Regions from separate parts of the Phyllobacterium sp. TAF24 genome, predicted to be linked through region 4. Evidence: riboswitches for the same ligand, from Rfam matches in the RefSeq annotation. Region 4 holds a riboswitch; each other region holds the start of a gene.
The links. A riboswitch is a leader RNA that binds a small molecule or an ion and turns the genes downstream of it on or off. The one in region 4 is predicted to bind cobalamin.
Positions count from the first base shown of each region.

Region 1 (5,874 bases), on a different contig from region 4:
GCTCATGCGCGCATTGGGCGGCATTTCGAAGCCACGAAATTCGACCAGACCAAGCCGCCCTGTGGGCCCATCGGGCGAAAACAGCTTGTCGATGCAAATCTCGGAGCGGTGCGTGTTGCCGGTGACATCCACCAGGAGATTGCGGAAGAGCCGGTCGACCAGCCATGGCAGAGGCGGCGTGCCCTCACCCGGTCGCGGCACCTGCGCCAAGGCGATCTCAAGCTCATACAGGCTGTCATGCCGCGCCTCGTCAAGGCGCGGGGCCTGACTGGTCGGACCGATGAACAGGCCTGAAAACATGTAGGACAACGAGGGATGGCGCTGCCAATGCAGGACAAGGCTTTTCAAAAGATCAGGACGGCGCAGAAACGGGCTGTTGTTGGGTGTTTCGCCGCCCACAACCACATGATTGCCGCCGCCGGTACCGGTATGGCGACCGTCGATCATGAATTTATCAGCGCCCAGCCGTGTCTGGCGGGCTTCCTCATAGATCGCCTCGGTCGTCTCCACGCAGTCGCGCCAGTTGGCAGCGGGGTGGATATTGACCTCGATCACCCCGGGGTCGGGCGCAACGCGGATGACATTGATCCGGTGATCCTGCGGCGGGCCGTAGCCTTCGATATGCACGGGCAGGCCGAGCTTGTGGGCGGCAGCTTCCGCTGCGGCAACCAGTTCCAGATAATCCTCAAGTGCCTCAACCGGCGGCATGAATACGCTCAGGCGTCCATCACGCGGCTCAACCGATATGGCCGTGCGCACTGCGCCGCCAATTTCGCCCAGTTCCTGCTCCACCCGCTCCTGTTGATTGCCTTCAGCGGCTGTGAACGACGCAACGGTCAGTGGATGTTCTGCTGCGCGTTGTGCTGCCCGTGGCGAGGGGTCTGGCAGTGCACCGCGCTCAACCGAAGGGTCAACCGGGACGATATAGGGGAAATCGGACGGCGGCACATGCGGCAGCGCGCCGAGCGGCAGGCGGTAGCCGACAGGCGAATCCCCCGGCACGAGAAACAGCTTGCCGCGCCGTGTCGTCCATTTTTCACTGCGCCAACGCGGCCCGGAAGCAAGGCTGTTCCAGCGCTGCACCGGCAGCACAAAACCGCTTGGCTCGGTGAGGCCACGTTCAAAAACCCGGGCGATACGGCTGCGTTCTTCCGGGTCTTTCAGCTTGGAATTGGAGGGATCGACATTATCAGGCAGATTGCCTTCCTTGACGATCCATTCAGCCGGGTCTTCATAGGCAGGCGCCACCATTTCCTGTTCAACGCCAAGCTCATCCGCCAGCGCCAGCAGGAGCTTTCCGGCATCATCAGGCTTTATATCGGCCGTGCTGTTCTCAGGCGCAATCAGGTCAGGATTGACCCAGATCGGCTTACCGTCCTTGCGCCAGTAGAGCGAGAACGTCCAGCGCGGCAGGCTTTCGCCGGGATACCATTTGCCCTGCCCGTAATGCAGGAAGCCGCCGGGCGCAAAGCGCTCGCGCAGCCGCCGGATAAGCTTGTCGGCCTTTTCCCGCTTGGTGGGGCCGACCGCATCGGTGTTCCATTCGCCTGACTCAAAATCATCGATGGAGACGAATGTCGGCTCGCCGCCCATGGTCAGCCGCACATCGCGCTCTTTGAGGATAGCATCCACCTGTTCGCCAAGGGCATCGAGCGCGTTCCATGATTCATCCGAAAACGGCTTGGTAATGCGCGGATGTTCGGAAACCCTGTCAACGCGCATATCAAAGCCGAATTCCACATTGGCAAATTCCGCCATACCTGAAATCGGCGCGGCGTTGCGATAATGCGGAGTGGCAGCCAGCGGCACATGGCTTTCGCCGGTCAAAAGGCCGGATGTCGGATCAAGGCCGATCCATCCAGCACCGGGCAGATAGACCTCGCACCAGGCATGCAGATCGGTAAAGTCCTTGTCCGTCCCGGCAGGACCATCAATGGCAACGAGATCAGGCTTCAACTGAATGAGATAGCCGGAGACAAACCGCGCGGCGAGCCCAAGATTGCGCAGCACTTGCACCAGCAGCCAGCTTGAATCGCGGCACGACCCGGAGCGCAGGCCAAGCGTCGCCTCCGGCTCCTGCACGCCGGTTTCCATGCGGATGACATAGCCGACTTCCCGCTGGATGCGCGCGTTGAGATCGACGACGAAATTCACCGTATTGGTCGGGCTGCGATCAATCGTTGCGAGGAAATTCGAGACCAGCGGCCCCATCGATTCCGGCTTCATATAGATCGACAGATCGTCGCTGATTTCCTGTGGATAGCTGAAAGGCCACGTCTCCGCGACAGGCTCCACAAAGAAATCGAACGGATTGTAGACTGTCATATCGGCGATGAGATCGACCTCGATCTTCAATTCCGTCACCGGCTCGGGGAAAACGAAGCGGGCAAGGAAATTGCCGTAGGGGTCCTGTTGCAGATTGACGAAGTGGTTGGCTGGACTGACCTTCAGGGAATGGCTGAGAACTTTGGTTCGCGAATGCGGCGCTGGCTGGAGCCGGATGATTTGCGGCCCGAGCATGATGGGCCGGTCATACTTGTAGTGCGTCAGGTGGTAGACTGCTGCGTGAATTGCCATGTCGCCTCAAAAGCTACGATTCCACAAATACTCCCAGCACTCTACCGAGTTGTCAGCCAATTGAAATCTTTCATTTGCCAAAAATTTTGGCAGCGTTAAAAATTGCCGCATAAACGTGCTTGCAACAGCAGGGCTGGCCGCATAGCATCCGCGCCGATGGTTTCTCCGGCAAGACAACGCCGGAGATGAAAAGGGAACACGGTGAGGCGTACCCAAAAGGGACCGAGACCGTGGCTGCCCCCGCAACTGTAAGCGGTGAGCGATGCCTGACATGCCACTGGTTGAAAGACCGGGAAGGCAAGGCAAAGCTGAGACCCGCGAGCCAGGAGACCTGCCATCACACTTGAAATTCGAACCGGACGGGGTGTGCCGGGAGCGATGCGATGTCTCTCCCGCATTGTCGCGATGGTGCATTGGCTGCGTTCCCCAACCCCTGTCTTTGAGGCAGCGGACAGGCATGAGCACGCCCACCCACCAGATTATTGTCTGCACCCTGTGCAAGTCAGCCGATGACCAGTCACGGCCGGGGCAGGACCTTGTCGACAGGCTTGCGGCGGAACTTGATGGCAATCCCGCCTATGAGGTGCGCGGCGTTGGCTGCATGGCGGGCTGCGGACATCCCTGCACCGTCGCGTTTCGATCCCCCGACAAGGCGCAATATCTCTTTGGCGATATCTGTCCCGACGCCAACTTTGCCGACCTCATCGATTTTGCCCGGATGTATCACGGGCTTGATGACGGCTGGTCCAAAGCATCACAGCGCCCGGCAGGCCTTTACGACAAGACACTCGCACGCATTCCCGCACATCTATGACACGGCAGGCATTGACCAATGTTATAACATTACTATACGACAATAATGCGCCTGATATGGCACGACAGAGTTTACCGATTTGGGACCCAGCACCATGTGTTTTGCCTGCAGTCACGGACATCATCAGCCCATGAGCGAGATTGTCATGCGCGCCGACGATGTGACATTTCGCACGTCCGGCCAGACACTTGTGGACGAAACCTCGCTCGATATCGAACGAGGTTCGCGCCTTGCCATTATCGGCCCGAATGGTGCTGGAAAATCCACACTGCTGCGCATGCTGGCGGGGCTGCTGCGCCCCTCCTCCGGCAGTGTTTACATCGAAGGCACCCCTATTGAACGGTTGAAGCCCAGAGAAAGGGCAAGGCGCTTCGCCTTTGTCGGTCAGACCGATGCGCCTGACCATCAGTTGCTGGTGGAGGATTATGTCTCGCTTGGGCGTATTCCGCATATGGGCGCTCTGACCAAGGCCGGAGATCGCGATATCGTGGCGGAAGCGCTGCTGCGTGCCAAGGTTGCCCAGTTTTCCCGCCGCCCCATAGGTTCGCTCTCCGGCGGTGAAAGGCAGCGCGTGCAACTGGCCCGCGCCATTGCCCAGCAGCCTGATATTCTGTTTCTGGACGAACCCACCAATCATCTCGATCCGAAAGCACGCAGCGAATTGCTGGCGCTTGTCGCCGGACTGGATGTGACTGTCATCGCGGTGCTGCATGACCTGCCGCTTGTCGCGCCCTTCGCCACCCATGTCGCCGTCATGCACAGCGCACAGCTGGTTGCCATTGGCACGCCTGATGAAACCCTGACGCCGCGCATTGTCAGCGATGTCTTTGATCTCGACGTATTGCGCCTGCGCCATCCCTCGCAGGATCGCGACCTCATGGTGTTCGAAGCACCGGAACCAACAACAACAATACAATCTGCTCAGCTACGGAGAATTTGATGAAAAGAATGCTGCTCGCCCTCACCTTATCGGTGCTCTCAGCGCCCGCTTGGGCGTTTCCTGTCACCGTCGACAGCTGCGGCAAGCCGCTGACCTTTGATGCCGCTCCCAAGCGCGCGGTCATTCAGGACATCAATATGAGCGAGATGGCTTTCGCCCTGCATTTGCAGCCGTCAATAGTTGGCGTTTCGGGCATTACCGGCTGGTACAAGCTGGATGACGCCTTCAAAAAGCAGCAGGGGTCCATCCCGGAACTTGCGCCCAAATATCCGACGCTGGAAAATCTCGTCGCCGTTGAGCCGGACTTTTTCTTTGCGGGCTGGAACTATGGCATGAAGCCCGGCGGTGAAGTCACGCCTGACACGCTCGCGCCGCATGGCATCAAGACGCTGGAGCTGACTGAAAGCTGCATTCATCTCGACAAGAACCGGCCAGCCGCCTCCATGGACCTGCTCTATGGCGACATGGAAAAGCTCGGCAAGATTTTCGGCAAGGAAGATGATGCAAACGAGCTGGTCAGCGGCTGGAAGGCCGAGCTTGCCGACCTGAAGGCCAAGATCGGCGACAAGAGCGGCACCCGTGTGTTCCTCTATGATTCCGGCGAGGACAAGCCGTTCACCGCAGGCAAATTCGCCATTCCGACGGCGATGATCAGCGAAGCCGGTGGCAGCAATATCATGGCCGATCTCGACACAAGCTGGGGCACCACCTCGTGGGAAACCGTGGCCACACGCAATCCTGAGTTTCTCGTTCTCCTCGATTATCAGGATGATGCGGGCTACCAGAAACTGCTCGACTTCCTCAAATCGCATCCGGCGATGAAGGAAACCGACGCGGTGAAAAACAATCGCTTCGTCGCCCTGCGCTATGCGGAACTGACGCCCGGCCCCGCCAATATCGAGGCGATCGTCAAGATGGCCAAGGCGATGCACCCGGAAGCATTCTGAGTGCTTCCGTCTATCCGTCAGCATCTGATGCTTATCGTGGGGGTGATGGCCATTTTGGCCCTCGCCCTCATCTCCATTGCCTATGGGGCAACGGTTATCCCGCTCGGTGACGTGCTGCGCGCGCTTGCCCATGCCGCCGGTCTCTCCGACACTGCTGTTCAGGGTCCCGTTGGCAAGATCATTGTCGAACTGCGCCTGCCGCGGGTGATCCTTGCCATTTGCGTTGGCGCCGGGCTCGGCATCATCGGCGCGCTGCTGCAAACCGTCACCCGCAATGATCTTGCGGATCCGTTTCTCTTCGGCCTTTCCAATGGCGCTGCGGCGGGAGCCGTGTCAGTCATCACCATCATCGGCGACCGGTTCGGCATCTGGACCCTGCCGATTGCAGCGTTCAGCGGTGGCATGCTGGCGGCGATTGTTGTTTTGATGCTGGTGCGGCGCGTGCAGGGACAGGGACCGGAGCGGCTGATTCTGGCGGGGCTTGCCGTCTCATTCCTCTTTGCTGCGCTGACCAACTATATGGTGTTTGCCGGTGACCAGCGCGCCGCCCATTCGGTGATGTTCTGGACACTTGGCGGCCTCGGCCTTGCCCGCTG
Region 1 covers NZ_JBFRDN010000038.1:28,852-34,725, forward strand. The annotation lists gene AB4Y96_RS23360 (transglutaminase family protein) at 1-2,577, opposite strand, end outside; cobalamin riboswitch at 2,718-2,930, shown strand; gene AB4Y96_RS23365 (DUF1636 family protein) at 3,035-3,391, shown strand; gene AB4Y96_RS23370 (ABC transporter ATP-binding protein) at 3,522-4,331, shown strand; gene AB4Y96_RS23375 (ABC transporter substrate-binding protein) at 4,331-5,278, shown strand; gene AB4Y96_RS23380 (FecCD family ABC transporter permease) at 5,324-5,874, shown strand, end outside.
Region 1: linked by a shared signal. The riboswitch ahead of AB4Y96_RS23365 (DUF1636 family protein) and the one ahead of bluB (5,6-dimethylbenzimidazole synthase) in region 4 are both predicted to bind cobalamin.

Region 2 (5,874 bases), on a different contig from region 4:
ACCTTGTGATTGACGGCGCAGGCATGCAGGGCTTCCAGACCATAAGGCCAATAGCTTTCGCCGCCGATAACCCTGACCACGATCAACTTCGCATGGCGTGCCGTCCGCTCCACATAGGCGTCGACGGACATCGGGTGCGACAGGCTCATCATATTGGCAAGACGCAGCGACACCGTGCCATCGCCCTGCCGCCGCGCGGAGGCAAGGCTCGCGAGTTCCGTATCAGCGGCAGAAAGAAACAACACATCTCCCGGCGTCTGGCCAAGGTCGATAGCCTCGGTCCCTTCGGCAATAGTGCCTTTCTGGGCAAGCAGGAGATGCATTCAGTTTTCCAGCCTCAGTTAAACGGCCGCAGCAGTGACAGCGGATGTAATGGCATCATTGTCGATATCATGCAGACCGATAACGACGAGACGCGTCTGGCGCTCTTCGCCCGGATTCCACGCACGGTCAAAGTAATGCTCGATGCGTGTACCGACAGCCTGCACCACCAGACGCATGGGCTTGCCGGGAACATCGGCAAAACCTTTCAGGCGCAGAATGTCGTGATCGGCAATAACGGTCTTCAGCTTTTCAACAAAGCTCTTTGGTTCCGCAACCGGGCCAAGACCAACGACAAAGCTCTCAAACTCATCGTGGTCATGCTCTTCACCCGCCTCATGTTCCATTTCATGGTGCGATTTGCGGTTGGCAATGTCCTGTTCAGTGCCAACGCCAAGCCCCAGCAGCAGCTCATTGCTGAGCTTGCCAAAACTGGCCGAAACCATGTTYAGCGAGCGCGACGAACGGCTCTGTACATCGCTGCGCACGCCGTCAAGCTGCTTGTCACTGATGAGGTCCGTCTTGTTGAGCACAATCAGGTCGGCAGCGCGAATCTGGTCTTCGAACAGTTCTTCCAACGGGCTGTCATGATCAAGCGCTTCATCCTGAATGCGCTGGGCATCAACCTTGTCATGATCATCGGCAAACCGGCCTTCCGATACGGCAGAGGCGTCGATGACGGTGACAACACCGTCAACCGTCACCTGTGTCTTGATCTCCGGCCAATTGAACGCTGCAACCAGAGGCTGCGGCAAAGCGAGACCCGATGTTTCAATGACGATATGATCAAAGCGATCAGGACGATCGAGCAATTTGGTCATGGTCGGGATGAAATCATCCGCCACGGTGCAGCAGATGCAGCCATTGTTCAGTTCGATCACGTCTTCATCGCGACATGCTTCAATACCGCAGCCCTTGAGCAGACCGCCATCGACACCCAGATCGCCGAACTCATTGATGATAAGCGCAATGCGCTTGCCATTGGCGTTCTCAAGCAGATTGCGGATCATCGTGGTTTTTCCCGAACCGAGAAAACCGGTGATGACTGTTGCTGGAATCTTCTGACCCTGCATATTCCTATCCCTTCATTGTGAGCGGCAGCCCGGCTGCCACGAAATAGACTGTTGCCGCAGCTTGCGCCACGGCCTGATGGAGACGTCCGGCATGGTCGCGAAAATCGCGCGCCATGCGGTTCTCCGGAACGATGCCGAGACCCACTTCGTTCGAAACCAGAACAATCGAACCCGGAAGTTTCGGCAGCGCTTCGACAAGCTGCCGCGTCTCGGCGGTGATGTTGCGCTCATCCATCATCAGATTGGTGAGCCAGAGCGTCAGGCAATCGACAAGAACCGCCTTGCCCTCGCCAGCCACCCCTTGCACGGTATCCAGCAGATCAAGCGGCTCTTCTATGGTGCGCCATAGTGGACCGCGCTGCTTTTTGTGCAGGTCAATGCGTATAGACATTTCCTCATCCCACGCCCTGCCCGTTGCGACATAGATCGCATCAAGGCCCGACGCCTTGATCAGGCCTTCGGCAAAGCTGGATTTGCCCGAGCGGGCACCGCCGAGAATGAAAGTCACACCGGAATTGAGTTGAGGCATCGCCGCTATTGCAACCGCAACGATCCATCCATCAAAGGGAATGCGGGCGGGAAAACAAGCGAATGCGTCATATGAGCAGCCATAACAACCTCCGTGCTGGGCCTGAAGAGACATTACTCTTCAATTCTTGGGCAGGATTACCCTTAAGTGCTTCCTGGAAAAACACTCTATGACTGGCAGGTCTCCTGGCTCACGGGTCGTCGAAGCAATGCCGCCTTCCCGGTTTCCCAGTGGCTGCCCTCTGCATATGCGTCAGGCTTTGCATTGATCCTCGCCGCTCTACAGTCGCGGGGTCGGCTGCGGTGGGACCGCCCTTCAGGGTACGGCCGTCGCATTCCCTTTTGATCCCTTGGCCTTCGACCAATATGGGAACCAATCATGGGTTGGACGTTATTCATCCCCCACGAGAAATGTCAATTGAATGTGTGTTGTTTGGTAAGGGAGTGGTGGGGGTGTGGTTTGTGGTTCGACAAGCTCACCATGAGGGACAGGGGTGATGCAAGGGAGTTTTATTTTGCCATGTTGCGGAGCTTGACTCCCTGCACGCTCCTCACTCCCTCATGGTGAGCTTGTCGAACCACGAACCGGCGGCGTTCACCCCCCTCTGCCCTTGTCGGGCATCTCCCCCACAAGGGGGGAGATCACATTGACATTAACGCCTTTGCACAACCGGAAGTGTTGCAGATTGTGCAAGATGGTTTTGAAGGCTGATCTGAGATGTCCGACAGGACAGAGGGGGGTGCCTATGCGGCGGATAAACATCAATATCTGCCTGCAGCATATGCAAGCAACGCATCGATATCAATCAGCTCTTCCAACTGCCCCGCAATACTATCCAACGCGGCATCCACGCCAGCCCGATAGTCAAACTCGTCAGCAGCGATACCCATCGACCCCAACAGCGCCGCACGAAACTGATCCGCGCCGAAAAGCCCGTGCAGATAGGTGCCGAACACCTTGCCGTCCTTGGATATCGCTCCGTCATTCACACCATTGATACGGGCAACGGGATTGGAACAATCAGGGCCCGTCGTCCGGCCCAGATGAATTTCATAACCACTCAGCGGCAGATCGAACTGCAGCGAATGCGCATCGACATTGCGCACGGTTTTCTCGGGTTCCATCACCGTATCGATATCGAGATGCCCGAGCCCTTGGGTTTCCGTCACGCTGCCCTCGATGCCATCGGGGTCGCGTACCGTGCGCCCGAGCATCTGGAAACCGCCACAAATGCCGATGATATGACCGCCGCGCCGCCGGTGCAGGTCGAGATCCCTGTCCCAGCCATTTTCGCGAAACCGCAGCAAATCGCTGATTGTGGATTTTGAACCGGGAATAATCACCAGCCCGGCATCGGACGGCAGCCGCTCGCCGCTGCGCACCATCACCACATCCACCTGCGGCTCGGCCATCAGCGGATCGAGATCGTCAAAATTGGCGATGCGATCAAGCACCGGCACCGCGACCTTGAGCGCCCGGCCCTCGCCTTTCACCAGACGTTCCAGCACAACCGAATCTTCCGCCGGCAACCGCGCCGCATCCTTCAGCCACGGCACGACGCCGAAAGAAGGCCAGCCGGTGAACTCAGTGATGGCTTTCAACCCGTCATCAAACAGCGAGACATCACCGCGAAACTTGTTGATGAGATAGCCGATGATCATATCTCGGTCTTCCGGTTGCAGGATCGCATGGGTCCCGACGATGGAAGCAATCACCCCGCCCCGGTCGATATCACCCACCAGCAGGACAGGCACATTGGCGCGGGTGGCAAAGCCCATATTGGCGATATCACCTGCCCTGAGGTTAATTTCCGCTGGCGAACCCGCCCCCTCGACGATCACAAGATCAGCGCCCTCACATACAATATCCCATGATGCCATAACAGCATCGAGCAGCTGCGCCTTGAACTTCTGATAGTCACGCCCTTTGGCCTGTCCCCAGACTTTGCCCTGCACGATGATCTGGCTGCCGGTTTCCGATTGCGGTTTCAAAAGCACGGGATTCATATGCACCGATGAGGGCACACCACAGGCGACGGCCTGCAACCATTGCGCCCGGCCAATCTCGCCGCCATCATCACTGACAGCGGCATTATTCGACATATTCTGCGGTTTGAATGGCCGAACTTTTAATCCACGATTGCGCGCAAGCCGGCAAAGTCCGGCCACCAGGACGGATTTCCCAACATCTGACCCTGTTCCCTGCAACATGATTGCGTGTGTCATGGGCTTTGAGTAGCGGATATGTCTTTCTCTTCCTAGCCCCCGTCAAAACGCATCTCTGTCGTTGCGCGGCCCTGCGCTTGGGATAAACTGCGGCCAAGAGGAATACAGGGAGGTTATCATGGATGCGCTCGTGGATACGGCGTCCAGCCAGTTCGAACTCAATGAGGATCAGCTGGCAATTCAGGACATGGCCCGCGCCTTTGCGGCGGACCGCGTTGCACCCAACGCGCTTGCCTGGGACCGCGACAAGCACTTTCCAGCGGATGTAATCCGGGAAACCGGCCCGCTCGGCATGGGCGGCATCTATGTGAAGGAAGAGTTTGGCGGGTCTGGGCTGAAACGGCTCGATGCAGTGCTGATCTTCGAAGCGCTATCAGCCGCCTGCCCGGCTTTTTCGGCCTTCATCTCGATCCACAACATGGCGACATGGATGATCGATCTCTACGGCAATGACGAACAGCGCCAACGCTTTGTGCCGCATTTGACCTCAATGGAGTGGCTGGCGAGCTATTGCCTGACCGAACCGAATTCCGGCTCGGATGCCGCCGCACTTAAAACCCGCGCGGTGCGCGATGGCGACCATTATGTGCTGAACGGTGCAAAACAGTTCATTTCAGGCGCGGGTGATACGGACCTTTATATCACCATGGTGCGCACCGGCGAGGACGGCCCGAAGGGCATCTCGACGCTGATCATTCCGAAGGATGCACCCGGTCTTTCCTTCGGTGCCAATGAACACAAGATGGGCTGGAACGCCCAATCCACCCGGCAGGTGATTTTCGACAATTGCCGCGTGCCGGTGGCAAACCTGCTGGGCGCGGAAGGCGACGGCTTCAAGATCGCCATGGGCGGCCTTGATGGCGGACGCCTCAATATTGCCGCCTGCTCACTTGGCGGCGCTCAGTCGGCACTCGACAAGGCAGTAACCTATGCGTCGGAGCGTAAGGCGTTCGGCAAGGCGATCAACCAGTTTCAGGCACTGCAATTCAAGCTGGCCGACATGGAAACGGAACTCTCGGCGGCGCGCGTCCTGCTATACACGGCGGCGTCAAAGCTTGACCGCAAGGCGCATGATGCCTCCAAATGGTCTGCCATGGCCAAACGCTTTGTCACCGATACCGGCTTCAATGTTGCCAATGATGCGCTGCAAATCCATGGCGGCTATGGTTATCTGCACGATTACGGCGTGGAAAAGCTGGTGCGTGACCTGCGCGTTCATCAGATTCTCGAAGGCACCAATGAAATCATGCGGGTCATCATATCCCGCTCCATGATGGGCCGCTGAACCACGCTTTTCACATAACAATATCAGGGAGAATACCGCGATGACGACTGTCGCTTTTATCGGTCTTGGCCATATGGGCAACCCCATGGCCGCCAATCTGGTCAAGGCCGGGCACACGGTGCTGGGTTTTGATCTTCTGCCGGAAAATCTTGAAGCCGCCAAAGCCAATGGCGTCACCATCGCGCCAAGCGCAGTTGCAGCCATTGCCGATGCCGATGTCGTCATCACCATGTTGCCAGCAGGAAAACACGTCCTCTCCGTCTATGCGGAAATCGCTGGAAAGGCCAAAAAGGGCGCATTGTTCATCGATTCCTCGACAATCGATGTGGATTCGGCTCGCAAAGCCCATGCCATAGCCGGCGAAAGCGGATTGCTTTCAGTTGATGCCCCGGTTTCCGGCGGTATTGGTGGCGCAGCGGCGGGAACGCTGACATTCATGGC
Region 2 covers NZ_JBFRDN010000026.1:16,947-22,820, forward strand. The annotation lists gene cobN (cobaltochelatase subunit CobN) at 1-323, opposite strand, end outside; gene cobW (cobalamin biosynthesis protein CobW) at 342-1,394, opposite strand; gene cobU (bifunctional adenosylcobinamide kinase/adenosylcobinamide-phosphate guanylyltransferase) at 1,399-1,923, opposite strand; cobalamin riboswitch at 2,082-2,315, opposite strand; gene AB4Y96_RS19765 (cobyric acid synthase) at 2,685-4,148, opposite strand; gene AB4Y96_RS19770 (isobutyryl-CoA dehydrogenase) at 4,279-5,433, shown strand; gene mmsB (3-hydroxyisobutyrate dehydrogenase) at 5,474-5,874, shown strand, end outside.
Region 2: linked by a shared signal. The riboswitch ahead of cobU (bifunctional adenosylcobinamide kinase/adenosylcobinamide-phosphate guanylyltransferase) and the one ahead of bluB (5,6-dimethylbenzimidazole synthase) in region 4 are both predicted to bind cobalamin.

Region 3 (5,874 bases), on a different contig from region 4:
GCAGCCGTTGAGATACTTTTCCCAGGCCCAATGATATTTGAGCGGCAGGAGCTGGTTGACATCGGCGCGCGAATTGATCATCGCCTTGTCATCGACACGCACTCGGCCACCGCCGCGCACGATATCGCCAAGACCCGTGGCGTCGGTCGCAGGCGCCTGATCGGGCGCGAGAGCAGGATGGATAGCGCGGGCCGCATTGGCGGCAGCTTCGGTGTTGGTCCAGTCAAGCATGGTTGTCTCCTTCAATTCATTGCAAAGTGTGGTTTGGCAGGCGCATGAGCGCTTACTGGCAGGCTTCGCAGTCAGGATCGTTGATGGAACAGGCATTACCCGCCGGTTCCGAAAGAATGATGGGTTCAGCAATCGGCTTGGCGGCGACGGCATTCAGCTTGCCATCCGTGCCTTTCAGCGTGGATTTTTCCACGTGGGACGCCGAACGCGAGCGCAGGTAATAGGTGGTCTTCAAACCACTGTTCCAGGCGAGGCGATAAAGCTCGTCCAGTTTCTTGCCGCTTGGGTTGGCGATATAAAGATTGAGTGACTGCGCCTGATCAATCCATTTTTGCCTGCGTGAAGCTGCCGCGATCAGCCAGGCGCTGTCGATTTCAAAGGCGGTGGCAAAGAGCGCCTTGAGATCGTCAGGGATACGGTCAATCTCGCCGACCGAGCCATCGAAATATTTGAGATCCGAGATCATCACCTCGTCCCATAGCCCGCGTGCCTTCAGATCATGCACAAGCGCGGCATTCACAACGGTGAAATCACCGGACATGTTGGATTTGACGAAGAGGTTCTGATAGGCGGGCTCGATGGACTGGGCGACACCGCAGATGTTTGAGATCGTGGCAGTTGGTGCAATCGCCATGGTGTTGGAATTGCGCATGCCTGTCTTCTTCACCCGCTTGCGCAGGGCTTCCCAATCTAGGGTCGTGCTGCGATCCATGGAAAGCTTGGCACCGGCTGCTGTGCGGGCCTGATCGAGCAGTTCGATGGAGTCGATGGGGAGAATACCCTTTGACCAGAGCGAGCCGTTGAAACTTGGATAGCTGCCGCGTTCGCTGGCGAGGTCCACCGACGCGGAAATGGCGTGGTAGGAAATCGCTTCCATGCTCAGATCAGCGAAAGCCACGGCCTCATTGGATGCATAGGGAATGCGCAAGGCTTGCAGGGCATCCTGAAAACCCATCAGCCCAAGGCCAACGGGACGGTGACGTAGATTGGAATGGCGCGCTTCGGGAATGGTGTAGAAATTGATGTCGATCACATTGTCGAGCATCCGCATCGCTGTTGCGACCGTGCGGGCCAAACGTTCCAGACCAAGGCCCTGACTGCCAATGTGATTGGCAAGGTTGATGGAGCCGAGATTGCAGACCGCAACTTCGTCCTTGGATGTATTAAGCGTGATCTCCGTGCACAGGTTCGAAGAATGTACGACGCCGACATGGCCCTGCGGCGAGCGGATATTGCAAGGGTCCTTGAAAGTCACCCATGGATGGCCTGTTTCGAACAGCATGGTCAGGATACGGCGCCACAGGTCCAATGCCCTGATGGTGCGGAACACACGAATTTCACCGCGCGCAGCCTTGGCTTCATAGGCCTCATAGGCGGATTTGAATGCGGCGCCATAGAGATCGTGCAGATCAGGCGTCTCATCCGGCGAGAACAGGGTCCATTGCGCATCCGCTTCAACACGGCTCATGAACAGATCAGGCACCCAGTTGGCGGTGTTCATATCATGGGTGCGGCGGCGGTCATCGCCGGTATTCTTGCGCAGATCGAGAAATTCTTCGATGTCGACATGCCAAGTTTCGAGATAGGCGCAGACGGCACCCTTGCGCTTGCCACCCTGATTGACCGCGATGGCCGTGTCATTGGCGACTTTGAGGAATGGCACCACACCCTGACTTTCGCCATTGGTGCCTTTGATGTGGGCGCCAAGGCCGCGCACCGGCGTCCAGTCATTGCCAAGACCGCCTGAGTATTTCGCCAGCAGGGCATTGTCCTTCACGGCTTTGAAGATGCCGTCGAGATCATCGGCGACGGTGGTCAGGAAACAGGAGGATAGCTGCGGGCGCAAGGTGCCCGAGTTGAACAATGTTGGCGTGGACGCCATGAAGTCGAAGGACGACAACAGATTGTAGAATTCGATGGCGCGCGCTTCGCGGTCGATCTCGCGGATCGCAAGTCCCATGGCAACGCGCATCAGGAACGCTTGCGGCAATTCAAACCGGATGCCGCGTGTCTGCTGGAGATAGCGATCATAAAGCGTCTGCAAGCCGAGATACTGGAATTGCAGGTCGCGTTCCGGTTTCAAGGCAGCGGCAATCTTCTTGAGATCGAAACGAGCCAGTTCCGGGTCGAGCAGTTCGGCTTCAATGCCAGCTTTTACATAGGCCGGAAAATAATCTGCATAACGTTCCGCCATTTCATGCTGGGTTGCCTGCTCGGCCCGGCCAAAGACAAAGCTCAATGCTTCACGGCGCAGCTTGTCGAGGAGCAGACGGGCGGTAACGAAGGAGTAATTCGGCTCGGTTTCAACCAGCGTGCGCGCTGCCAGAATAGGCGCAAGCGACAGCTCATCGAGCGTGATGCCGTCGTAAAGATTGCGCTGGGTCTCGCTGAGAATGGGTGTGGCACTGACCCCTTCCAGACCTTCACAGGCTTCATTGATGATGCGGGCGAGACGAATGTCATCGAGCGGCGCTTTGGTGCCGTCGAGCAAGGTAACGCTGAACGATGGGCCTATTTCGGCCGCTGGCTCCGCCAGTTTGGCGCGTTCCCGCGTGCGCTCTTCCCGGTAGAGAACATAGGCGCGTGCAACCTTGTGGTTCTCGCTGCGCATAAGGGCAAGCTCAACCTGATCCTGCACATCCTCAATATGAAACAGACGGCCTTCGCTGCTGCGGCGCTTCAATGTTGTCACGATGTCTGAGGTCAGACCTTCAACCACATCATGCACACGGCGCGAGCCAGCGGCGATATTGCCCTCAACCGCGAGGAAAGCCTTGGTCAAGGCGACTGTGATTTTCAGGGGATCAAACGGTGTCACCGAACCATTGCGGCGGATGACGCGGTAGCCGGGTTCTGTCGAGGATGATGGCTTTTCGCCAGCGCGAACAGGTGCGTGACCATCGGTACGGGTGGTTTCAAGAGAAAGAGACATGTGCTTATACCCCAAATGTTGGGGGCAAAGGTCGAGCGCACGCGTGCAAAGAACAGGTCAGAAACTGACCATTGCAAGCGACACACCGGGACACCCCGCCCGTGGACGTTCATCATGTTAGGGCAGGTCTCCTGGCTCACAGGTCGGCGCTGGTGTCGGCCTTCCCGAAGCGATTGCACCTTAAGGGTGCGGCTTCAGTGGCATTATCGACAACAACTCGCTGTTTACAGTTGCGGGGGCAGCGCCGGCATCAATGTCAACGACACCTCACCGGCTTCCCTCTTAGCTCCCGGTCTTGCGACTCGGCAGAACCATAACATCTATATTTAGTATCAAATCGCCATCTGCAGTCAATAGGTAGATGGCGATATCTTCGCTAACTCAGAGGATCGCAGATTGAGGCAAAACAAATGGTACGGATTTGCCGGGCAGACCGCCCACTTTGAGCGCACATTCATAAACACGCAAGATGCGGTCATCCGTCAAGACTTGCGTCGGTGTTCCCACAGTATCAGCATGGCCCTCATGCATAACCACAATACGGTCGGCAAACATGGATGTGAGGTTGAGATCATGCAGAATTGCAATGACGCCGCCACCACGATCAGCAAAATCGCGGGCAATCTGCATGATAATGAGCTGGTGTTTGATATCGAGGCTGGAAACCGGCTCATCGAGGAAGAGGAAGCGAGGCTGGCCATCAAGCACCGGTTGCCAGACTTGGCAGAGAACCCGCGCCAGTTGCACCCGCTGTTGTTCGCCGCCGGAGAGTTCCTGATAAAAACGCCCACCAAAGCCTGCAAGGTCGACCCGTTCGAGTGCTTCATCCGGCAGGGTATCCACGGCATGACGCGCCGCGCCGGAGCGGCCGCTGGTCATTCCGAGCTTGACGATTTCCCGCACGGTGAACGGGAAAGACAGCGAGGTGGATTGCGGCAGGATCGCCCGCATAGCCGCCATCTGCCAGAGTTTCAACTGGCTGATCAGGGTGCCATTGATGCTGATTGTGCCCTCATAGGGCAGATCACCGGAGAGAGCACGCATCAATGTCGTTTTCCCCGAACCATTGGGGCCGACGATAACGGTGAACTCACCTGCCCCTGCATCAAAGGATACGTCTTCGACAATCTTGCTTCGGCCAAGCGACACGGAGACATTGGAAACGCGGATCATGGTCATAGGTCCAGAATGCCGCGACGACGCAGCAATATCCATAGGAAGAAGGGAGCGCCAACGGCAGCAGTGACAATGCCGATGGGCAGTTCTGATGGGGCAACGATTGTGCGGCTCACTGCATCGGCAATCAGCAGCAAGCTTGCGCCAAGCAGCGCAGCGGCTGGCAGCAGGTAACGATGATCCGGACCGATTACGAGGCGCAGAAGATGTGGGACAACAACGCCGACAAAGCCGATACCACCGCTAACGGCAACTGATGCGCCTGTTGCCGCCGCAACTGTGACAATGGCAATGTGTTTGAAACGCTGGACGGGAATGCCGAGATGGCTGGCTGATGCCTCTCCCAATGCCAGACCATTGAGGCCACGGGCAAGGAAAGGTGAAATAACAAGTGCGAACGCAATCAACGGCCCTGACGCAAGAATCTTGATCCAGCTGGCACCGGCAAGCGAACCGAGGCTCCAGAATGTCAGGTCACGCAACTGCTTGTCATCGGCGACATAAACAAGAACCCCGATATAAGCAGCGGCCATGGCACCAAGTGCTATACCGGCGAGCAGCATCGTGGCGATGGACGTTTGCCCCCGCCGCGTTGCCACGCGGTATAGAACAAGGGTGAAGGCCAAGGCGCCGAAAAACGCAGCAAGCGGCAGTGCGTAAAGCCCAAACAAAGCAACAACAGGCGCAAAAATGGTTCCACCCAATACGATCACGCTGACTGCACCCAGACCCGCACCCGCCGATACGCCAACAATGCCGGGATCTGCCAGTGGATTGCGAAAAAGGCCCTGCATGACTGCACCGGACACGGCGAGTGAAGCGCCGATCAATGCCCCGAGAATAACGCGCGGCAGCCGGATATCATAGATAATGATGCGATCTCTGACAGAAAGTGCGCTTTCCGTGCCGTCAGCCCCTGAAATAAGGGACTTTACGACAGCGATAACAGACGCATCGGAGGCGCCGAAGGCAAGGCTGAAAATGATAGTGGCGATGAGCACGACGCCGAGACAGGCAATGACTGCGCGCGCAAGCGCAGATCTGTCACCATCCGGACGCAGTTTTTTGCCGCCCCGCGCGGAGGCAAGGACGGCAGGTTTTCTCAAGATTGCCTCGCTCATTGGCTTAGTTCGTCGCCGTATATAGCTTCTGCCAGCTCATGGATTGCCTTGGGCGCACGCGGGCCAAAACCCAGCAGATATTGACCGCCCATACGAATGATCTTCTTGTCCTTGCCAGCCGGTGTGGCTGATATCGCCGCATTGGCAAGAAGGTCGGCATTGTCGGATGAGTGATCGCCGCCGCGGTCCATGACCAGAATGACATCGGGCTTGGCGGTGATGATTGCTTCATCGGTCAGCGGCTTGTAACCCGGATATTCCGTGATCGCATTGTCAGCGCCTGCGAGTGCTATAATACCATTGGCCGCCGTCTTGGTGCCTGAAGCCATGATCTTGCCGCCTTGCGCACTCAGCACAAACAAAACGCGCTTGCGGTTCTTGATGTTCTTGGTTGCGTCTTCGGATGCCTGCAAA
Region 3 covers NZ_JBFRDN010000003.1:149,742-155,615, reverse strand. The annotation lists gene AB4Y96_RS04210 (ribonucleotide-diphosphate reductase subunit beta) at 1-231, opposite strand, end outside; gene AB4Y96_RS04205 (ribonucleoside-diphosphate reductase subunit alpha) at 284-3,163, opposite strand; cobalamin riboswitch at 3,268-3,494, opposite strand; gene AB4Y96_RS04200 (heme ABC transporter ATP-binding protein) at 3,545-4,336, opposite strand; gene AB4Y96_RS04195 (FecCD family ABC transporter permease) at 4,339-5,460, opposite strand; gene AB4Y96_RS04190 (heme/hemin ABC transporter substrate-binding protein) at 5,457-5,874, opposite strand, start outside.
Region 3: linked by a shared signal. The riboswitch ahead of AB4Y96_RS04205 (ribonucleoside-diphosphate reductase subunit alpha) and the one ahead of bluB (5,6-dimethylbenzimidazole synthase) in region 4 are both predicted to bind cobalamin.

Region 4 (5,874 bases):
AGCCGAAAACCTCACCAAGTCTTTCGGTGATCGCGTTCTCATTGAAAACCTGACCTTCAAACTGCCTCCGGGCGGCATTGTTGGCATCATCGGGCCAAACGGTGCGGGTAAGACCACGCTGTTCAAGATGATCACTGGACAGGAAAAGCCGGATTCCGGTTCGATCCGCGTCGGTGAAACGGTTCATCTTGGTTATGTCGACCAGAGCCGCGATCATCTTGTCGCCGAAAAGAACGTCTGGGAAGAAATTTCCGGCGGCAATGAAATCATCAAGATCGGCAAGAACGAGATGAATTCGCGCGCCTATGTTTCGGCGTTCAACTTCAAGGGTGGCGATCAGCAGCAGAAGGTTGGCAATCTCTCCGGTGGTCAGCGCAACCGCGTTCACCTTGCCAAGATGCTGCAATCGGGCGGCAATGTGCTGCTCCTCGACGAACCGACCAATGATCTGGACACGGAAACGCTGGCGGCTCTTGAGGATGCGCTGGAAAAATATGCTGGCTGCGCCGTTATCATCAGCCACGATCGTATGTTCCTCGACCGGCTGGCAACGCATATTCTGGCATTCGAAGGCGATAGCCACGTCGAATGGTTCGAAGGCAACTTCGAGGATTATGAGAACGATAAGATTCGCCGTCTGGGACCAGACAGCGTCAATCCAAAGCGTCCGAGCTATAAGCCCCTCACTCGTTAAAAAGAGCGGGCGCGCTAAAAAGATCGGGAGGGTGGCAACACCCTCCCATCACCGATTTTGACATTTCCATCAGTGATATTGGCTGGTTTTAATATTCAATTTTCCTAAGATGCGGCAGATTGCATGGAGCGCCGTTGTCATGACTGATCTTTTCGCAACCACAACTCACATTATTCCTGCCCGCAAGATTGCCGGCCGGGTCAGTGGTGTATTTCAGGCGCCCAAGGACAGTTTTGTCACTGCCGCGTCCGAAATGCTTGATCTTACCTTTGAGGGTATACGCGGCGATTATCATGCTGGCCTTACCCGCCGCTCCGGTGGACGCGAGCCGTGGTATCCGCGTGGCACTGAAATGCGCAATGAGCGGCATATTTCCATTCTGGCAGCTGACGAGCTTGAAACGATTGCCAAGACCATGGGCCTTGCGGAAATCAAGCCGGAATGGATCGGCGCCAATATGCTGGTCGATGGTATTGCCTCGCTTTCCATGCTGCCGCCGCGCACGCTGCTGTTCTTCGAAGGCGGGGTGACGTTGAAGGTGGATGGCCAGAACGCACCCTGCAAGGTTGCCGGGCGTTCCATCGCCGAAAGCGCGCAGACGCGCGATCACACCACCACAGCACTTGATTTCGTCAAGGCATCGAAGCGCCTGCGTGGGGTTGTCGCCTGGGTTGAAGTGCCGGGTATCATCAATGCGGGTGAAAAAGTCGATGCGCGTCTGCCGGAGCAATGGATTTATCCCGGCTGATACTTGCGTCTTTTCAGAATTTATGGCGAATGAAAGCCGGTTCGGTGCCTGCTTGCAGGAGAATCGGGAAGCCGGTGAAAATCCGGCACGTGCCCAACGCTGTAAAAGGGGATGGGCCGCGCAGAATGCCACGGAGATATCCGGAAGGCGCGCGGTTCAGATGAACCTCAGTCAGAAGACCGGCCGGACCAGATAGCCAAAACCGCATGGACGGCGGAGGAGGTGTCCGGGGCTTTGGCCCCTCGCGTTGTTGGGAGCAAACAATGCATGATTCTGTCCATGGTCCTGTGACCGCCGCTGATTTTTCCCGTGATGAGCGCGATGCCGTCTACAAAGCCATCTATACCCGCCGCGATGTGCGCGATCAGTTTTTGCCACGACCTATAGAAGATGACGTGCTGATGCGGCTCCTCGATGCTGCCCATCATGCGCCATCAGTGGGTTTCATGCAGCCGTGGAACTTCATTCTCATCCGCGATGAAGCGCGCAAGGCCGAGGTGCACAGGGCATTTACCCGTGCCAATGCGGAAGCAGCTGGGATGTTTGCCGATGAGCGTCAGGCGCTATATGCGTCGTTGAAACTGGAAGGCATCGTGAAGGCGCCGGTTAATCTTTGCATTACCTGCGATAGGACGCGCGGCGGGGACGTGGTGCTGGGGCGGACGCACAATCCGCAGATGGATATCTACAGCACCGTGTGCGCCGTGCAGAACCTGTGGCTGGCGGCACGGGCAGAAGGTATTGGCGTCGGCTGGGTCAGCATCTATCACGATCAGGATATGCGCCGCATTCTTGGTATCCCTGACCATATCGAGATTATCGCTTATCTGTGCATCGGCTATGTCGATCAGCTTTATGAGAGCCCGGAACTGGAAAAACGTGGTTGGCGCAAACGCCTGCCGCTCAGCGAACTCATTTTTGAAGATCAATGGCCAGTCAGCTCGGATCTTCCTCGTCGGGGTCGAGAAGCCGGGTTGCGCGCCATTCCGTCAGTTTCCGGTTGATGGCTTCAAGCACAAAAAACCGTGCCGATTCCTTATCGTAGCCATCATCGCGCAGGGCATCGTAATCCGTGTGCTGGTGGCGGACATGGGCGACTGTCGCAAGCCAGACGGCGATGGGCGGCGGCAGGGTTTTCATATGCGGTGCGGTGGCGGCGGCGCGTATGGGTTCGGAATCCGAATAGGGCACAGCAGGCAGAAGCAATGTGAGCTGCTTGCCGATAGCCCGCTGACGGTTGGTTCCTGAACTCATAACATCACTCTCACAGATTCGCCTGTCGATTGGCTCGCCTATTTCAGACGCGACAAAATTTGCCGTCAACAAAAAACAAACTTGCCAAATCCGCATTTCTCACATAAACATATCTTTATATCTTTTGAGGAAAGCTCGATGGACAAACGTGATCTCAACCTTGACCTGATGGTCGATACGCTGAAAGCAGCGGCGGAGCCAAGCCGCCTGCGCATTCTGGCGCTGTTGTCCCGCGGTGATTTGACGGTTTCCGATCTGACCTCCATTCTCGGACAATCGCAGCCGCGTGTCTCCCGCCATCTCAAGCTGCTCTTCGAAGCCAATCTGATCAATCGCTATCAGGAAGGCTCCTGGGCCTATTTCCGCCTGGCAGAATCGCTGATCGTTGGCGACATTGCCCGCATATTGCTCGACCGCCTTGATATATCCGATCCGCTGCTGGAACGCGATATTGAGCGGCTTGGCTCGGTCAAGCTGCAGCGCCGCGAGCGGGCAGCAGCCTATTTCAGCGCAAATGCAACAAGCTGGGATGTTATCCGTTCGTTGCATGTGCCTGATGGTGCCGTGGAAGCTGCGCTGACCAAGATCGTCGGACGTACACCCTTTCAGGCCATGCTTGATGTTGGCACCGGTACTGGCAGACTGCTTGAGCTGTTTGCACCGCTTTACATTCGCGGTGTCGGCATCGATATCAATCGCGACATGCTGACCATCGCCCGGTCCAATCTCGACCGCTCGGGTATTGCCAATGCGCAGGTTCGTCAGGGTGATGTCTATTCGCTACCCGTCGATCGGGAGTCCTTTGATCTGGTGACTATTCATCAGGTTCTGCACTTCCTTGATAACCCTGCCGAAGCAATTCGCGAGGCAGCACGGGCGCTACGGGCAGGTGGCCGGATGCTGATCGTCGATTTTGCCCCGCACGATCTTGAATTCCTGCGGGACAGCCATGCTCATTTGCGGCTTGGCTTTACCGATAACCAGATGCGTGACTGGCTGACTGAAGCCGGGCTTGCACTGGAAGACAGCATTGAACTTGAACCAAAAGACCAGGACAAACTGACCGTCAAACTGTGGCTGGCACGCGACCCACGCTTGCTGATCGCTGATCCCGCTTTAACCTCCCGCGTATCGGAGAGTGTCTGATGAGCTTTTTCCGCCAATCCCGCCGTGCAGACCTTGGCACCAATATCAAGGTTTCGTTCGAATTCTTTCCGCCTAAGACCGAGGTTATGGAAGAGCGCCTTTGGGAGACTGTGACGCGCCTTGCGCCGCTCAATCCTGAATTTGTCTCGGTGACTTACGGAGCCGGTGGTTCCACCCGCGAGCGCACGGCCCGCACGATCAAGCGTATTCTGACCGAAACCGACGTCAATGCGGCAGCGCACCTGACCTGCGTCGATGCGACGAAGGAAGAAGTCGACACCGTCGTGCGTGAATTCGCAGCCATGGGCGTGAAGCGCTTCGTTGCACTGCGCGGTGATCCGGCTGGCGGCGTTGGTGCCCATTATAAGCCGACACCGGGTGGCTATGAGAATGGTGCCGATCTGGTTGCAGGTCTGAAAGCCTTTGCCGATTTCGACATTTCCGTTTCCGCCTATCCGGAAAAGCATCCGGAAAGCCCGGACTTTGCCACTGATATCGATATGCTCAAGCGCAAGGTCGATAATGGTGCAACGCGTGCGATCACGCAGTTCTTCTTCGAAAACGATCTCTATGAGCGTTATGTGGAGAAGGTGCGCCGGGCAGGCATTTACATTCCCATCCTGCCGGGCATTCTGCCGATCCATAATTTCACGCAGGTGACCAATTTCTGTTCGAAGGCCGGAACGCATATTCCGGCATGGCTGGCTGAGCGGTTCGAGGGGCTCGACAATGATCCGCAGACCCATGCACTGGTCTCGTCAGCTGTTGCGGCGGAGCAGGTCCTGGATCTGGTCGAGCGCGGTGCGCAGGATTTTCATTTCTACACCATGAACCGTGCGGATCTTGCCTTTGCGATCTGCCACCTCATCGGGATTCGTCCAGCCAGCGGCACGCTGGAACCCGCATTAGCAGGCGCTGCCTGATCGCGGATAAGGTGCATTTGAAATGGAAATGGCCCGGTTGCTATAACCGGGCCATTCCAATTTGTATGTCACCTTCTTAACGGTCAGAGACCATCTCTACGGCGCTCTTCTTCTCAATCAGGGTATGAGTCCTACGACCATTGCACCGATAAATGCGAACGCTGCACAGATCATGAGGACGTTCATCGAACGAGTAAGTCCCATAGTTTGTCTCCTGCAGTTAACCGCCTTAGCATAACGGAAAATTGCCACAGAAAAAGCGGAAATATTACGGTCTGATGACATCATCAGTAGAAATTTTTTGCTCACCAATCGTAAGTTTCTGAAATGAAACGCATTTAACGGAATAAAAAATCGTGTATTCACGATTAAATTACCGAAGATTTGGTTTATTTTTGCAACGCACCAAAACTCAAAATGCGCGGTTTCTCACGGATTTGTGACACAATTGCGCCGCAATTCCACCACCGCGTTTCATGCGCAGTCCGCTAGGATTTGTTGAAAACTCTATCTTTTTTGCGGTTTTTAAGTGCGGCAAGCAGCCTGCCGTCAATGGTCAGAAGGCCGAGGGCGATCAGCGCCATGCCGGCAAAATCCTTTAAGCCGAGCTGTTCGCCGAGAAAAATTGTTCCAAGCAGGATTGCACTCACGGGAACAACCAGCGTGACAAGCGAGGCATTGGTGGCACCGCCAGCCCGGACAATCGAAAAGAACAGGATATAGGCAAAGGCGGTGGATAGAAGCGCAAGGCTGAAGACTGCGACCCAGACGCCGCCATCCGGTGCAGCCAAATTTGGAATACCATCCGACAACAGCACCACGGGGATCATGATCAGGGTCGAGGCAGTCATCTGGCCGGTTGCAGTGACCGCAGGCGGAATGCCCTTGAACCGCTTGGCGAGAATACTGGCAAAGGCATAGGAGAGGGTGGCACTCAGCACGGCGATTTCGGCCCAAAGCGGTCCGCCAAGGCCGGAGAGCAAGCCGGGCCCGACCATAACCACGGTGCCGAAGATGCCGAGCAGAATACCTGCGATCTTGTTGGTGGAGATTTTTTCATCAATGGTCAGGAAGCTGGCGATGATCACGGTCCAGATCGGTGTCGTCGC
Region 4 covers NZ_JBFRDN010000009.1:22,093-27,966, forward strand. The annotation lists gene ettA (energy-dependent translational throttle protein EttA) at 1-694, shown strand, start outside; gene AB4Y96_RS09915 (MOSC domain-containing protein) at 834-1,442, shown strand; cobalamin riboswitch at 1,468-1,644, shown strand; gene bluB (5,6-dimethylbenzimidazole synthase) at 1,706-2,446, shown strand; gene AB4Y96_RS09925 (DUF2293 domain-containing protein) at 2,379-2,696, opposite strand; gene AB4Y96_RS09930 (ArsR/SmtB family transcription factor) at 2,835-3,842, shown strand; gene metF (methylenetetrahydrofolate reductase [NAD(P)H]) at 3,842-4,765, shown strand; gene AB4Y96_RS09940 (DMT family transporter) at 5,254-5,874, opposite strand, start outside.